Regions from separate parts of the Bacillus sp. 1NLA3E genome, predicted to be linked through region 2. Evidence: riboswitches for the same ligand, from Rfam matches in the RefSeq annotation. Region 2 holds a riboswitch; the other holds the start of a gene.
The links. A riboswitch is a leader RNA that binds a small molecule or an ion and turns the genes downstream of it on or off. The one in region 2 is predicted to bind cobalamin.
Positions count from the first base shown of each region.

Region 1: another riboswitch for cobalamin. It lies ahead of B1NLA3E_RS02190 (HoxN/HupN/NixA family nickel/cobalt transporter); the one in region 2 lies ahead of B1NLA3E_RS04715 (DUF4430 domain-containing protein).

Region 1 covers NC_021171.1:415,603-423,364, reverse strand. Annotated here, with positions in the region: gene B1NLA3E_RS02210 (precorrin-8X methylmutase) at 232-879, opposite strand; gene cobK (precorrin-6A reductase) at 1,103-1,876, opposite strand; gene B1NLA3E_RS02200 (sirohydrochlorin chelatase) at 1,873-2,796, opposite strand; gene cobJ (precorrin-3B C(17)-methyltransferase) at 2,842-4,491, opposite strand; gene B1NLA3E_RS02190 (HoxN/HupN/NixA family nickel/cobalt transporter) at 4,493-5,206, opposite strand; cobalamin riboswitch at 5,335-5,525, opposite strand; cobalamin riboswitch at 5,642-5,842, opposite strand; gene B1NLA3E_RS02185 (exonuclease domain-containing protein) at 5,954-6,577, opposite strand; gene B1NLA3E_RS02180 (DUF3147 family protein) at 6,815-7,216, opposite strand; gene B1NLA3E_RS02175 (DUF3147 family protein) at 7,229-7,594, opposite strand; gene B1NLA3E_RS02170 (formate/nitrite transporter family protein) at 7,594-7,762, opposite strand, start outside.
Region 2 covers NC_021171.1:953,536-961,297, reverse strand. Annotated here, with positions in the region: gene B1NLA3E_RS04735 (ECF transporter S component) at 1-403, opposite strand, end outside; gene B1NLA3E_RS04730 (ABC transporter ATP-binding protein) at 382-2,034, opposite strand; gene B1NLA3E_RS04725 (energy-coupling factor transporter transmembrane component T) at 2,016-2,942, opposite strand; gene B1NLA3E_RS04720 (DUF4430 domain-containing protein) at 2,908-3,627, opposite strand; gene B1NLA3E_RS04715 (DUF4430 domain-containing protein) at 3,665-5,446, opposite strand; cobalamin riboswitch at 5,581-5,777, opposite strand; gene B1NLA3E_RS04710 (DUF998 domain-containing protein) at 5,988-6,650, shown strand; gene B1NLA3E_RS04705 (biotin transporter BioY) at 6,788-7,384, shown strand; gene B1NLA3E_RS04700 (transglutaminase family protein) at 7,466-7,762, opposite strand, start outside.

The sequences.
Region 1 (7,762 bases), 540 kb from region 2:
CGCTTGGTTCCATGATTTTTTAGAAAAAGAAATATATCAGGAAAAATAGGGAATATATCAGTAAAAAAAAGAATATATCAGTAAATTCTAGGATATATCAGTAAAAACACCTAATATATCAGTAAAAAATTCATTTTATCAGCAAACTGACTTATATTGGGAATTAAATCCTAATAGCACCCATTTCCAAGGGATATTTTTACAAAAATAGGTTTAAACTTCGGTCATCGCTTAACCCTGATCTGCAAGAAGTGTAATGGCATTAAGTGCTGCCACGGTAACGGTACTGCCACCCTTTCTGCCGATATTAGTGATAAACGGAATGTCTAACTTTGCCAACTCTTCCTTTGATTCAGCTGCAGATACAAATCCAACTGGTAAACCGATGACCAATCCTGGCTTTGCTTCGCCTTCTTTTATAAGACGGATAAGTTCTAATAATGCGGTCGGTGCATTTCCGATTGCAAAAATACCGCCATCAGCCTCATGGATTGCTTTTCTCATCGAAATAATCGCCCTTGTTGTATTCAGTCGTTTTGCTTCTACTACAACATCAGGATCAGAAATATAGACCTTAACATCTCCACCGAACTTTTCGATTCTAGTTTTATTTACCCCACTTTGAATCATTTGGACGTCAGCAACGACCCTTTTACCGCTTCGAATGGCATTGATACCCGCTGTGATTGCATCACGGTGAAATAATAAGCTTTTTCCTAGGTCAAAATCAGCTGAAGCATGAATCACACGTTGTGCTACTCGGTATTGTTCAGGTGTAAATGGGTGATCCCCTATCTCCTCATCAATCATTTGAAAACTTACTGCTTCTATTTGCTGTGGCTGTACAGTTACCGGTTTAAATTCAGTTCGAAAATCCATTTAGGCCCAACTCCCCTTGTTAATATTTTTTAATTAGGCTCTGTTAAACTAGAATGTTGATTTCCGTTCCAGGCACTCGCTTTCCGCGGGCGGTCCGGGAGCCTCCTCGGCGCTTTCGCCTGCGGGGTCTCCCGTGACTCGCTTCTCCCGCAGGAGTCTCGCGCCTTCCACTCCAATCAACATTGTGCAAAAAATCAACATTGAGCTTTAACACTGCCTTTAATTAAGTAACGGTGACATAACAACGTTTTAGTGCTTCGACTACATTAGAAAAATTACGGTATACCTGTCCATAGTTGATTTGTGGACGGCCAATTAAGATTATTTCAATACCTAATTCCTTGGCTGCCGCAACCTTTTCATTTACAGACCCTATTTGTCCGCTTTCTTTGGTGATCATTAATGTAACGCCATACTGCTTATAAAGGGCAAGATCAAATTCCTTCGTAAACGGCCCTTGAATGGCGATGATATTTTTTGGGGGGAAGCCTAGCTTTTCGCATTTCTCCAAATTATCCAAACGAGGAAGCATGCGAGCTATAAGTCTAACTTCCGGGATGTTTAACAATTTCTCAGTAAAAATTTGTAGTGTTTTACTGCCTGTTGTCAACATAATGACGCCCTTTTTTAGGGAAGCAATTTCTGCTGCCTCCTGGTAACTATCAACAATCGTCAGCTTTTCATATTCGAATGTTTGGGAATCCCGTTCATACCGAATGTATGGCACATTTGCTTGTTTAGCAGCATACATTGCATTTCTTGAGGCCTCTTCGGCAAATGGGTGGCTCGCATCGACTACCACTTTTATCCCTTTTTCGTCTATTAATCTAGTCATTTCTGAATCGGTTAACCTTCCCACTCCCACATCGATGTCCGCTTGTCGTAATTCATTGGCTGCATTTTCAGTCACTACAGTGGAAAGCAAAGAGTACCCAGATTTCTTGATTTCTATCGCCAGTGCCCGCGCATCACTCGTTCCTGCTAAAACGAGAATCATCTCGGTAGCCCTACATTTTGTTTGTGGTCGTGATCATGGTGATGCCCGTGATCGTGATCATGACTATGCCCGTGGTCGTGATCATGACTATGCCCGTGGTCATGACTATGATGGATATGCTCCATTGCATCGATTCGATATTGACATGTATCGCAGTTCATTTTCACTTCATCCTGGAGCGCCTCTTGGACGCGATCCATTAAAATGGTTTCTAATTTTGGATGAAACCCGAAATAACCTGCTAATTTAAACTCTACCCCAGGATATTTCGTTTGAAATTGCCCAATCATTTTTTCGAGCCGTTTGATTAAAATACCTGTAAACAGAAAGTAAGGTAAAATGACGATTCTTTTTGCCCCGAGCTTAATGCAACGTTCTATCCCCTCATTAACAAGCGGATTTGTAACACCCATAAAAGCCGATTCTACTAATTCATACTTGGTTTTTTCCCAAAACAATCTGCTCATTTTATATAAATCACTGTTGGCATCAGGGTCACTTCCACCTCGTCCTAACAACAACACAGCAGAATTTTCAGCAGGCTTTTCAATATCCTCACCAATTTCTGATAGTCTTGTTGCTAAAATCGAGATGGTTTCCTCATGAATCCCAATCGGTCTACCATAAGTAAACTGGACCTGTGGGTATTTTTTGCGTGCTGCGTCTATTGCTGTTGGGATATGAATCTTTGAATGACCAGCCGGAAGTAGCATAATGGGAATGACCACAATATGACTAGCCCCTTTATTCACACATGTATCCATTCCTTGATACATATTAGGTAGCTCAAATTCTAAAAAGCTGGTTTCGACTAATAATGAATCGTCTAAGCGATCCCGCATGTTTCCAATAAATTGGCGTACTTGATCGTTCCCTTCCGAATCCCTGCTTCCATGCCCTACAAATAAAATTGCTTGCAAAATATTTCCCCCTTTGTACGATGGTTGGTGCACTTTGGTTATTAATTATTCACCACACGCTGCTTCTGCTATTTGTAGCTTCGGCATAATATCTACAAAAATAAAACCTTCTACTTGTTTTACCCGTTTAAAAAACTTATAAAAACGCTCATTTGGGTAGGCTCTATTGTTATAGTCAGCAATAATATTTTCAACAATGCCCACTATTTTGGAAGGGTCAATTCCCTCAGCCACGATTTGTCCAGGATGAGCCGTTCGACCGGCAGTTTTACCACCAATAAATAAATCAAATGCTCCTTGACGATAGACAATCCCAATGTCCTCTTTTACAGCACCGTAACACGCCATACCGCAGCCATTAAAACCAAGTTTGAGTTCTTTAGGAAGTTCCATTCCTCCAAGCCGATTTTGTAGTTCTTCTGCATAAGGAATTGGATCTCGCTTGTCCCCATCACAAAAATCGCACGCTTTGACCGTCAAAACATCACCTACAGGCGAAAGAATGAACCCGGCTTCGGTTAGGATTTTAATGATTTGATTAGGGTCTGAAGTGGGTACTTGAAGTTTCATATTGTGATCTTGGGTGTATTCGATAACCCCCTTTTCACCGACTACCTCTGCTAAAATAATCATTTGCTTTGCGGTGAACTGTTTATTGGCAACACCAGGGCTTACAGCTAGTTCGAAAATTTGATCAAACGTTTGATTAGTTGCGGAACGCTCTATTTGATCAAACGTTTGATTAGTTACAGAAAGTCCAATTTGTTCATGTTTTTCACTCGAAACAGCTTTCAAAGCTAGTTCTGCTATTTCTCTTAAAGAGACTTCAGCCTTATGTTCATTTTGCTGACCTATCGCTTGGCTAAACTGTTCAAGAGCCCATGGCTCGGCATCCTTTTGCAGACGTTGATGAAGCTTAAGTGGTTGCTCCGTTTGACCTAAAGTGTATTTCCGCTGATATCCTCTTGGTGTAATCATTAATCCTTCATATAAAAATGTTGCTGAATTTCCGATGATAACTGTTGTTAACATCCCAATCTCATGTTCTAGCATTTCTTTTAAGTTCGTGACAATCACTTGTTGGCGGTCACGATACGCACTTTTTACTAATCCGACAGGAGTTTCAGGCGAACGATATTTTAATAGAATTTTTTGGGCCTCTTCGATTTGTCTCGTTCTTCTTCCACTTTTCGGATTATAAAGAGCGATGACAAAATCAGTACTAGCAGCTGCTTCAATTCTTTTTTCAATTAAATTCCATGGTGTTAAATGATCACTCAAACTGATTGTACAAGCATCATGCATCACGGGGGCCCCGAGTAAGGATGCACAGGAATTAATGGCCGAGATACCTGGAATAATTTCAACCTCAACACCTGTCTCTTTTTTCCAGCCTTTTTCAATTAACACTTCATAGATTAGCCCTGCCATACCGTACACCCCAGCGTCCCCACTAGAAATAACCGCCACTTTGTTACCAAGTTCGGCCTGCTTAACTGCCTCCTGGGCCCGGCTCACCTCTTCAGTCATACCCGTGCTAATAATCTCCTGGTCTGTTAATAGACCTTCTATTAAGTCAACATACGTACTATAACCAATCACCATATTACTTTCTTTGATTGCTTCACGCGCCCGATCGGTCACATGATCAAAACTACCTGGTCCAAATCCAATTACCAGCAACTTTCCTTTCAACTCAAACTCCCCCTTTTATGATCTCAACGAGCATATTTAAACCTAGCCCCAAACTATACAGCCCTGTCACAAAGCCGAGCACAAGAAAAAGGTTCTTTTTCAGCCTTGCTTTCAAAAATCCCCAAGTCAGTAATATGGCGATGAGCATGGTTGAGATTAACAATCCTACTACAAACAAAATCAATTGAACTGTGGCTGTTTCAAAATTATTACCACCACTTACATTTGTAAGTACAGCTATTTGTGTTGGACTTTCTACCCCAATACCATGAATGGTTCCGATAATGGCTGCACTTAAGATACCTATTTTGAATGATGAAAGGTTTTTACCTTTTTCTATAAGGTTTGTTTTTTGTATTAATTTCCCGAAAAACTGGAAAACAATCTGTACCCTGCTTTTATATTTGTAATCTCCTTTTTGCCGAAACAACGAATAAATCATAAATCCCCCAAGAATAATCAGCGTAACGCATACTAATCCCTCCATCACTTCCCGGGTTGAGTCAGGCATTTCTAAACCTAAATAGATGGATATCAAGCCAATCAAGAACACTATTGTGCCATGCCCTAATGCATACATCACTCCGAGCGAAATTTGTTTCCGTTTTTTTTCCTCGCTCCCAACCATATCGGCAATCGCCGCAACATGGTCACCGTCTACACCATGTTTCATTCCTAATAAAATGGCTAACAATGCAAAAGTAAAAAGTTTCACTTCCCGTCCCCCCTTTAAAAGCCAAAAGCACCCCTACCAAAGTAGGGGTGCATAAATAAATACATACATACAAAACAGCATTGTATTGCATTCAATCAGCACTTCCACCCATAGGCCCGTAGGTTTACAGAAGTGTCTAGGTCAAGGCAGGTCTCCTGACTTTGGATCATCATATCATTGCGTCTTCCCAACAAATGTTAGTGACAATAGGCAATGATACTCACCATTACAGTGGCGGGTACCGTGACGGATTATTACCGTACTTCCCTTTTCACGCAATCCATTCAAGCGATTGCGCACCTTTTCCTAAACATTATTTAGTTGTTTCCAAAGGAATTAAAAAATCCATCCAACAAAAATTGGATGGATAAAACGAAAGCAAACATAGTTTCTTAAGTTGCTATCGTTTCACATCCTCAATCCCCGAAGAAGTTGAAACTCATTTCAATTAAGCTAGGTCTCCTGACTCGTGTATCGTCCTACTCAAGGACCTTCCCGTACAATATACCTCCTCAAGGAAAAGTATTTTTATACAGTGGTTCTCCTTTTTCGTCCACACTTACAGTTGCGGGGGCAGTTCTGGATTTTACCAGATTCCCTATTAAGCCGAATGGCACCTTAATTTACTACGAAAATATTAACTTTTTTGGATATTACAATTTCAAATTGAAACTATCATACATGTTATCTTAATATTCTCCATTTTTCAACAACTAAATGAATAATTTGGAAAATAGTTGTTTCATATCAAAGATGGATTCTCTTTATTTTGGCTGTTGCAGGTTGATATCTTCGCATCGGGCCATATTCAAGTGCCTCTCTCAGGTAGAGATCTCCATTTGGATTTGATTTTTTTAACAACTCCATTAAATAGGTAATATCATCAAGAGCTCTATGTGTTTGATAATCGGTAATATTATGTGCACTCAATAAGGTTAGTAGCTTACTATTCGGAAAACCGTAACCCTTCCATTTAATACTTCTCATCGTACAATACCAATTTAATTCATTCACTTCCGGATACATTCGATAAAGGAAACTTCGGTCGAAAGAAGCATTATGAGCAAAAACCGCATCTGATTGACTAAAGTACGATTTAATTTTCCCATCCAAAAAGCTTTTTCCAGCAACTAATTCAAATGGGATCCCGTGAACTCGGTAAGCATTGTCATAATTTCTAATGGCCGATGCAGATAGCGGTTCTCGTAAAAACGAGTCTTGGTCTAGAATGTCGATTATTTCGCCTGTTTCTTCTCGATAAGAGAATAAATTTAAAGCTATTTCAATTATTTCATCAGAATCTGGACCTAATCCAGTTGTCTCAACGTCAACCAACAAACCTACCTTATTCTGCTTTTTCAAATTCCTCATCCTTTAACCTTTAATATATATGATCATATAATAACTGTAGTTTATTTTACAGCGTTAGCCTATTTATTTTTAGGCTGTGTTAAATTAGAGTGTTGATTTCCGCTTTCAATCAACTTTGTGCAAAAAATCAACATTGAGCTTTAACACAGACTTTAAAAAAAGGTCTGAATCCAGATTTTGGAATCAGACCTTTTTTCTTTAATTGTCCTGCTCAAGCCGCTAAATGACTTGTGGACTTCATTTACCAAGCGCTTCCGCTTTTCCTATGAAATTGCTCCGGACTACACGGGTTTTTAGTTTATCTCTAAATAAGGCGATCGATATAGAGCTTCCAAGCCATAATGCCAGTCCTAAGATAATGCTTAACATCCATTGATGACTCATTTGTAAAACCAGTAAAACCGTTAAAACGCAAACAACTCCACCAATCATTCCAAATACTGACCCGCTAGCAATTCTTGCTGCCTTTTTTGACCCGGATGCAATCCCGACCATTAATACTGCGGTAAGCATTACAGCTGGAAACGCGGCAAAAATTCCCGCTAATATCTTCCATGGTGAAAATACCGTGACTAGATAGCTGAACATGACGGCAGTCCCGCCAAGTAAAAATCGAATTAACAAATCATGTTTATTCATGATTCCCACCTTTTAAAAAGTATGTGATGTGAGGAATACGACCACAATCGATACGGCAAACCAGCATAAAACGGTTTGAACAAGCCCAAGCTTCCACCCTTGTCTCGGTAATATATAACCAGCAACAATCGCCACTAGAATATTAATCCCCATGCCAATCATTGCCCCTTTGGACAGAAGAATAGAATGACTAATCAACTCTTCTCCATTAAAATCCAAGCGATTCGTTAGTAATGCAGCCAGATAAACAGCTGGAAATGCAGCAAAGATTCCGCCTGCCTTTTCTCCAAGCTTCCTTGCCACAAGGGTGGCGACAACGACGGCGGTTCCACCTAGAAGGAACCTGATCAATAGGGCAGTGAGCGATACCCCAGTCATTACATTCCGCCTCTCTTTATGGCAGAAACATTTGATTTTTGTACTTGAGGCTCAATTTTCACAAGGCTTTTCTTATATGCTTGATAATAAGCTAGGGCAACAAAGACTGATCCCCCAACTGCATTTCCTAAAAAGACAGGAACGAAGTTATGAAGATATTCAATCCAA
Region 2 (7,762 bases):
ACCAGCCCACCAAACCCCAGGCCACCATTTGCCAAGGTGTCCATGGGCCTTGACCGAGGATCATATTGGAAGCAAGCGCGGCCACTGCACCAATCATAAAACCACTTTCAGCTCCAAATACCAAACCTGACATCATGATAACAAAGGTTGTCGGTTGCACACTTGGAATACTTGCAAACGGTATCCGGCCAACTGCTGCAATGGATGCCAAAACGGCTAGAAGGACTAGTTCTCTTGCATCTACTTTCCTACTTTCAAATCGAGAAAACAAAAGAAGAAACGCAGATAAGATCATTCCCACACTAATCCATAAATAGCTGTCACCCCACCAAATAGTTAAGACTAAAAATAGGATAACCACCAAGGGGAAGCCAACCTTTTTCAATGCACTTTTGTTTTGCATGCCGAAACGGCCTCCTCTAGTGTCATAATCTGACTTTCGGGGATATGGCGAAATAGTCTTTGGATCATAGTCGTATAAAAGAAATTCCCTTTGAAAAACTCGCTTGGCGAACCCTCAGAGGTAATCTTCCCTTGAAACATCATTCCACATTTCGTCGCATGCTGTGCTGCAAATTCTACATCATGCGTTGACATTAATATCGTTGTGCCGCCCTCCTGTAAACCTTTGAGAATTTCGGCTAGGTTGGCCTTGGAAACTGGATCGAGGCCCTTTGTCGGCTCATCAAGTAGCAACACTTCTGGATTTCTTATCAACAAACAGGCAAGGGCAGCTTTTTGTAATTCTCCCCCACTTAAATCATATGGATGCTGATTTCGTAGATGAGCGATCCCTAATAAATTTAGCAGACGTTCAACCTCAAAGAAATCCGTTATTCCCCATTGCTTCAACGTCTCGTTAATTTCTTTTTCGACAGTGTCTTGAATGAAAAATATTTTTGGATTTTGCGGTAAATATCCTATTTTTTTTATGAGATCATTTTTCGACCAAGTTTTTAAGGGTTTTTCATGAAAAAACACTTTCCCTTGAGATGGCTTAAGAATGCCACCAATTAGTTTGAGGAGCGTTGATTTTCCTGATCCATTCCCTCCAAGGAGGGCATATGTTTCTCCCTTTTGTATTGAAAAGTCTAATTCCTTTAAAACCATTTCATCATCTTTGCTATAAAGAAATGCCAGATTTTTAGCTCGAATCAACTCTTCCTTCGCATCTGCCACAACAGATGAATCGGAAGTACTCAAATCAATTAGAGCATTTTGTTGGAACCACCTTTTCCCCTCTTTAACAGTAAGCGGTGGATTTTTTCTATTCTCATTCTTTTCGATGCTCAAATAAAGAGATGGAATGCTTGGTACATAGACACGATTAGAGGAATTCCAAAGCATTTCCATCATCTGCTTTGGTGCGCCCTCATGGGTAATTTTACCTTGTTCCATCATGACGATTTTATCAGAAACCGTGAACAACTCTTCTAACCTGTGCTCAGCTACCACAATCGTCATCCCAAACTCATCATTCAGTCGAACGAGCATATCAAGTAATTCTCTTGCACTAACCGGATCAAGCTGTGCCGTTGGTTCGTCTAAAAGAAGAATGTTTGGTTGCATTAACAAAACTGATGCTAAATTAATCTGTTGCTTCTTTCCTCCCGAAAGCTCATGAGTTTTACGATCTAAAAGGGATTCCGCACCGAAGAAATGGACCATTTCAGCTACTCGGCTTCTCATTTCTGTTGTAGACAATCCCATGTTTTCAAGCCCGAACACGATTTCTTGGAGGACATTCTCAGCTACAACCTGGTTCTCTGGATCTTGAAAAACAAAGCCAATTTCATTTGCCCCAGCATCAGACTCTTGTCTTGATCGTCCATTAATAATAATGTCCCCTTTTAACTCACCGTGGGGTCTTATTTCTTTTTTCAATAGCCGCAGTAGTGTGCTTTTCCCACTACCTGAAGCTCCAAAAAGAACAACAAATTGACCCTTTTCAATTTGGAGGGATAGATTTTTAAGGGCTGGAGTTTCCGTTTCTGGATATGTAAAAGTTATATTGTTTAATTCAATTTGCGCCATCGAATGATCCCTCCTATATCAACAAAAAGTGGAAATCCTAAAAACAATAGAAATTCACCCATCAAAATCAAATCCATAACCGAAAGACGAACCGACTCCATCATTGGATATATCGTTAAAAAGCCGTGACCAGAAAAACGCCCATGTAACGTAAAAATAAAGATCATCAGTAAATAAATCATAGCGACCGCATCCGTCTTTTTAAATCTGAAATATTCATAGGTTGAGCGACTGCCCTGCCCGTACCCTCTGGCATTCATCGAATCGGCAGTTTGAATGGCTTCTTCTAGTGAATATGTTAATAACACTTGAACATATAATAAGCCGGATTTTGCTCGATTTTTCCATGAACCGTTCAAAACAGAAATCCCTTTACTCGTTTGAATCGCTGAAATTTCTGCAAGCCTTCTTCTCATCAGCGGGATAAACCGCAGCGTTAACATCAGTAAAACAGCAAATTGCGGCAGAAACTTGGAAAATAAATAAAATATTTTATTAGGGGTCATGATCTCATTGTAGGATACAAATAAAGCTACAACACCAATTATTGATAAAGCTGTCGTAACACCATACATAACGGCCTCTAAGGTAAACCGGTGTTGAAAAATCTCGAACAATACATGACGGCCTCTTTCAATAAAAAAAGGATTAAAAACAATAATAATCAGGCCGCTTGCTATCATAAAAAAAAACCATCGCTGCAAGCTTCTGCAGCGATCTTGAATAAAATGAATAGCAAAGATCATAACCAATCCCATCGATAGGATGATTGGATGAAAAAGTAGCATAATGAGAGAAAGAGCACCCACGTAATAACTGATTGCGACAAGTGGATGAACATGTGTAAAACTCTTTGTTAGGTTGTTCCTTCGCTTAACCTCCAACGTACGCCCAAACAATTTGGTCACCGTCTTTCACTGCTGCTTTTCCAGCACTTTCTTGAACCATTATGCCATTAAGTTTATAGGTCCAACCGCTTTGACCAGGATAGTCACCTTCATAAATACCATCAATTGCCTCAACATAAGTTGAACCATAATCATTTCTAGATTCAACTGATATATTTTCACTTTTTTCAATCTTAAGAAGCACGTCCATTACAGTATCACCTGTATTAATATCCACTTTTGTGGCACCTAAAATATTTCTCCGGTCTTTCGGGCCAATAATAGATATCGTAACAGTATGTGTAGGTTCCGGATTACTTACGGCTGCAGGTGCTGCAGGTACTGGATTAGCAGCTTTTGGTGTTGGTACAGGTGCTGTTTGAGCATTGTTTGTTACAGTTTGATTATTGGTAACTGTCTTCTGAGATGGTGTATTTGTTGTAGTTGGTTGGGAAGTATCCGAAGTATTTCCACTCCCAGCAACATTTTGCTCATTACTTGAATCTGTTCCTGTTGAAACTGCTTCTGTTTGAGCAACTTCGGCTTCAGCAGGATCCCTCTTCTCTTCTTTTGCTTTTTTTTCGGTTTTCTCTATCTTCTTTTCTGAAGCTTTCTGAGTAGAATCAGCTGCCGTTCCACAGCCAGCTAAACTGAAGGCAAGAACAAATGCTAGAAAAAACAAAGCGACTCTATAATAGCGATTCATCAAAGCTCGCCTCCCTTGTTTTTTGTATAAAAAATGTTTAAGCGCTCTTTCTTTTTCCCATAACAATAACTGCTACCATGCCTACCATTAAGATTAGCATCCCGTAGAAAATAGTGTTGTACATATTGGTTGCCGTGTTCGGTAGAAGCTTCCCTTCTGGAGATTCTGTTTTTGCATCCTGATTAAGCGCTACTGTTGTCGGTTGTACTGCTGCAGGACTTTCGGGAGCTAAAGTAAAATTATATAATGACCCTTTTCCATTTCTATATAGCTGATATGCAACTAAAGCCTGAAGGCTTTGGCTTGAAGCAAGCATGTTTATTCCTTTGCCATGTTTCCATTCAAATCCATTATCTCCAACTTTAAATGATAAAAGGTATGATACTATGCTAGTACCACCTTTAGTAAATGTTTCTCCATTTGGATCTATACCTAAAGCTGATAAAGCAATAATCACTTGAGCTGCAGTATTGCTGTTGTCAATTTTTCCGCTCAGATAAACGGATGATAGATTTTCAACACCCTTATTCACTGCTTCGCTAACACCAGCTTGATCCTTGTATGGAGAAAGGGCTTGTAATACCATTGCTGTAATATCAATATCTGCATTTGCTCCTGACCAGCTACCATCCTTATTTTGACTGTCTAATAAATAGTTCACTAATTTTTCTCTTGTCCATGTAGCAGTAGCAGGAATTTCAAAATTCATACTATCTAACGCAATCAGTGCATAGGCAACTCCGTTCAATCCAGGTTTTACAACGTCACCAGTATAAATTGAAGAGATTAAATTGTAGCCGCCTATATTGGTTGGGTCTCCACCTGCTGCAACAATTCCTAAAATATAACCTTCTGTATCTAAAATATTTCTAATGACACCTTTCTTGTCTATAACAAGTTTTGTCACATTATCTAAATAATTTGTTGGAATACTTTTTCCTAATTGCCTTAAGACAACCGCTTCTTTTTCACCAACATATTCATCAGGGAACAAAGTCAAAGTGGTATCAATTGCATTTTGAAGCGTTTCGGATGCAATCGGTTCACTAGGTGGTTGATTATTTTCATTTCCCGTGTTTTCATTCGGTACTCCGTCCCCATCACCTTCATTATCGGATGGTTGCTCCCATGATTCATATTGAAAGGTTATTTGGTCATTAGGTTGAAGAAAATAGCTATCTGCTCCTGTAGAAGCGTATTCATCATTCACATAAAAAGCCCAGTAATATGTACCTTCTGCATTTATATTATTAATAGAAAGAAAACCATCTTTATCAAAAGACACTCTCTCTTTGCCCATTAACTTCTGTAATAATTGTAATGCGCTTACTTTACCTACGAATGAATTATATTTAGATTCGTTAATTACTTCTTTATTTTTACCAATTACTTTAATGGAAGCACTGACAGGTTTATTCCAATCCTCATAGCGGAAAGTATAATGATCTCCATTTTGAGCAGTATAACTTCCTGCACCTAAATCAGAAGAAAAACCATTTACATAAAAAGCCCAAAAATAAGTATCCTCTGGACCAGGAGCTAAACCTTTAATTTCGTCGAGCGATTTTCCCCAAGCTGTATCTGAAGTTACCAAGTCCCCACCAACAGCGCTACTCAAAATATCCAAAGCCGTTGCATTTTCCGCAATTGGAACTGGTTGATTATCCACCATAGTTCCGGCTGCCTCGTCCCCAATAACCGTTACAGACGCTTTATTCTCTCCTTCAGCCGCAAAAACTGGTGCTTGAAAGCCGCCAGCTATTAAAGAAAATAAAAACACTGCAACCAATAATACGTTCATCTTTCTACTAACCAACATATCCGCTTCTCTCCATTCTCTAAATATAAAAAATCCATAAAAAAATCCTCCCTATATTAAGGAGGAGGTTTGTTTTAGTTAAGCAGCAAACAAAATAAATGTTCCTGACTTAACACCCTCCTATCCACGTAGGCCGCTGGTGTAAAAAACAGGCAGGTTTCCTGGCTCATGATCATCACTCCCTATGCCTTCCCATCAAAAAACGACAGTGACATTTTATAGGTTGCTCCCATTTACAGTGGCGGGACCGCGTTGGCTTTCACCAAACTTCCCTATTAAGCACAAAATCTATTTTTCAATAGACCATTGCACCTGTTTATACCAATATTAATTTTATGTCACTCATCATTATACAAATTGTCCAATCATTTGTATATGTATTTGGACTTTCATTGTAATATTTTCTGATTTTTTAAAAAGTAAGTCAGTTTATGGTACAGTCCTAATTTTTCCAAAAGTAATAAAAATTTCACAAATCAACTAGCTTAATAGAGGTAAGATATAGGCAAACTAGGACTTTTAATAATAGGAGGGACATGGGATGAAAAAGGTCTATCCCTTATTCGGAATTTTAGCCCCTTTATTGTATTTAGTTGCTGTCATTATTGGTGGGTCTCAGCTCGAAAGTTACAGTCACCTTTACAATACAATTAGTGAAATAACTGCTTCTAATGTTGAATCGATTCCGAGTGTACAAATTCTTTTCGCTATCTATAATCTATTCATTATTGCATTTAGCGTTGGCATGTTTTTATGTTTAAAAACGCCAAACATGAAGAAAATAAAAACGGCTGCCCTAGCTCTTTTCTTTGTTGGATTGACAGGTGGCGGAATGTATTTTTTCCCCCAAGACCCTCGTTTTGTTGAAATGACCTTTGGAGGAAAAGTGCATTTAGGTTTGGCAAGTATTTGTTCCTTATTAACCATGTTATCAATTATTCTATTTGGGATGGGTGTGAAAAAGGAAGCAGCCCTATCCAAATTGCGGACATACTCCTACATATCCTTCTTTATCGTGTTTATTACTGGGGGGACAGCGGCAATCAGTGTAGCCAATGATTCAGATTTCGGCGGATTATTCGAGCGGCTTACGATCGGGAGTTATCTGCAGTGGGTGCTAGTCGTGTCGATCCAACTCTTTTTTCTTAACTGGAAAACCCGTAAAAGTACAAAAACCTCTAGTTTAAATAAACTTAATATATAAGCATTCAGCCGAAGAAGTTTTCGGCTGATTTTTATGTTCCTACCACTATATATGTCAACCTTTTGATTTTTTTAGTTGACAAAAAATAAACTTTCGCATTATTCTTTATCTATAAATAGATTTTGGGGGATATAGAAATGAATAAAAAACTTAGAGCAATTGATTTAACTATGGTAGGAGTTTTTGTTGCCTTAATGGCTATCGGCGCAAACATTACATCGTTTGTTCCGTTCATGGTTATTGGCGGGGTGCCTATAACTTTACAAACTTTCTTTGCGATTTTAGCTGGAGTCATACTTGGGAGCCGCCTTGGAGCGATTGCCTTAACAGTGTATACATTTGTTGGACTTGTAGGTGTTCCTGTCTTTGCTCAATTCGGGGGTGGTTTTGCTACGATTGTTAAGCCAACTTTCGGATTTATTGTTTCATATATTTTAGTTGCTTATGTTTGCGGTAAAATTGTTGAAAAGAAACAAAGTTTACCTACATTTATCACTGCAGCATTAGTTGGATTAGTCATCAACTATGTTCTTGGAACAAATTTAATGTATTATGCATACAAGTTTTGGGCTTCTGCCCCAGAAGGATTCACATATAAAATGGCTTGGATGTGGATGGTCGTTCCATTGCCTAAAGATATTATCCTAGCAGTTTTCGCCGGTATACTAGCTCATCGCCTTGAGAAAACAGTTCTTTCAAAAGGACAATTTAAACATATGAAAAGGGTCTCCTAAGATACTATCTTAGTTTGAATCCCTTCATCATACCAAAACCGCATCCCCTACCCGATGCGGTTTTTTTATAACTTCTTCGGTTCATTCATCGTTTAATACTCTAACATCTACCTCAACTGATAATGTTTGTTTCGAGGTACCGCTATACACTCCTTTAACAGGGACGATATCGTTATAATCTCTTCCGTGCCCGATTTTCACATAGCGCCAATCCATTAATCCATTATTAGTAGGGTCAAAACCTAACCAACCAACTCCTGGTACGTAAGCTTCTACCCAAGCATGAGAGGCTTGGGTAAAATCAGCGTGCCCTCCTTGCAGATCACCAATAAAATGGTAACCACTTATATATCTTGCTGGAATACCTTTCATTCGGCA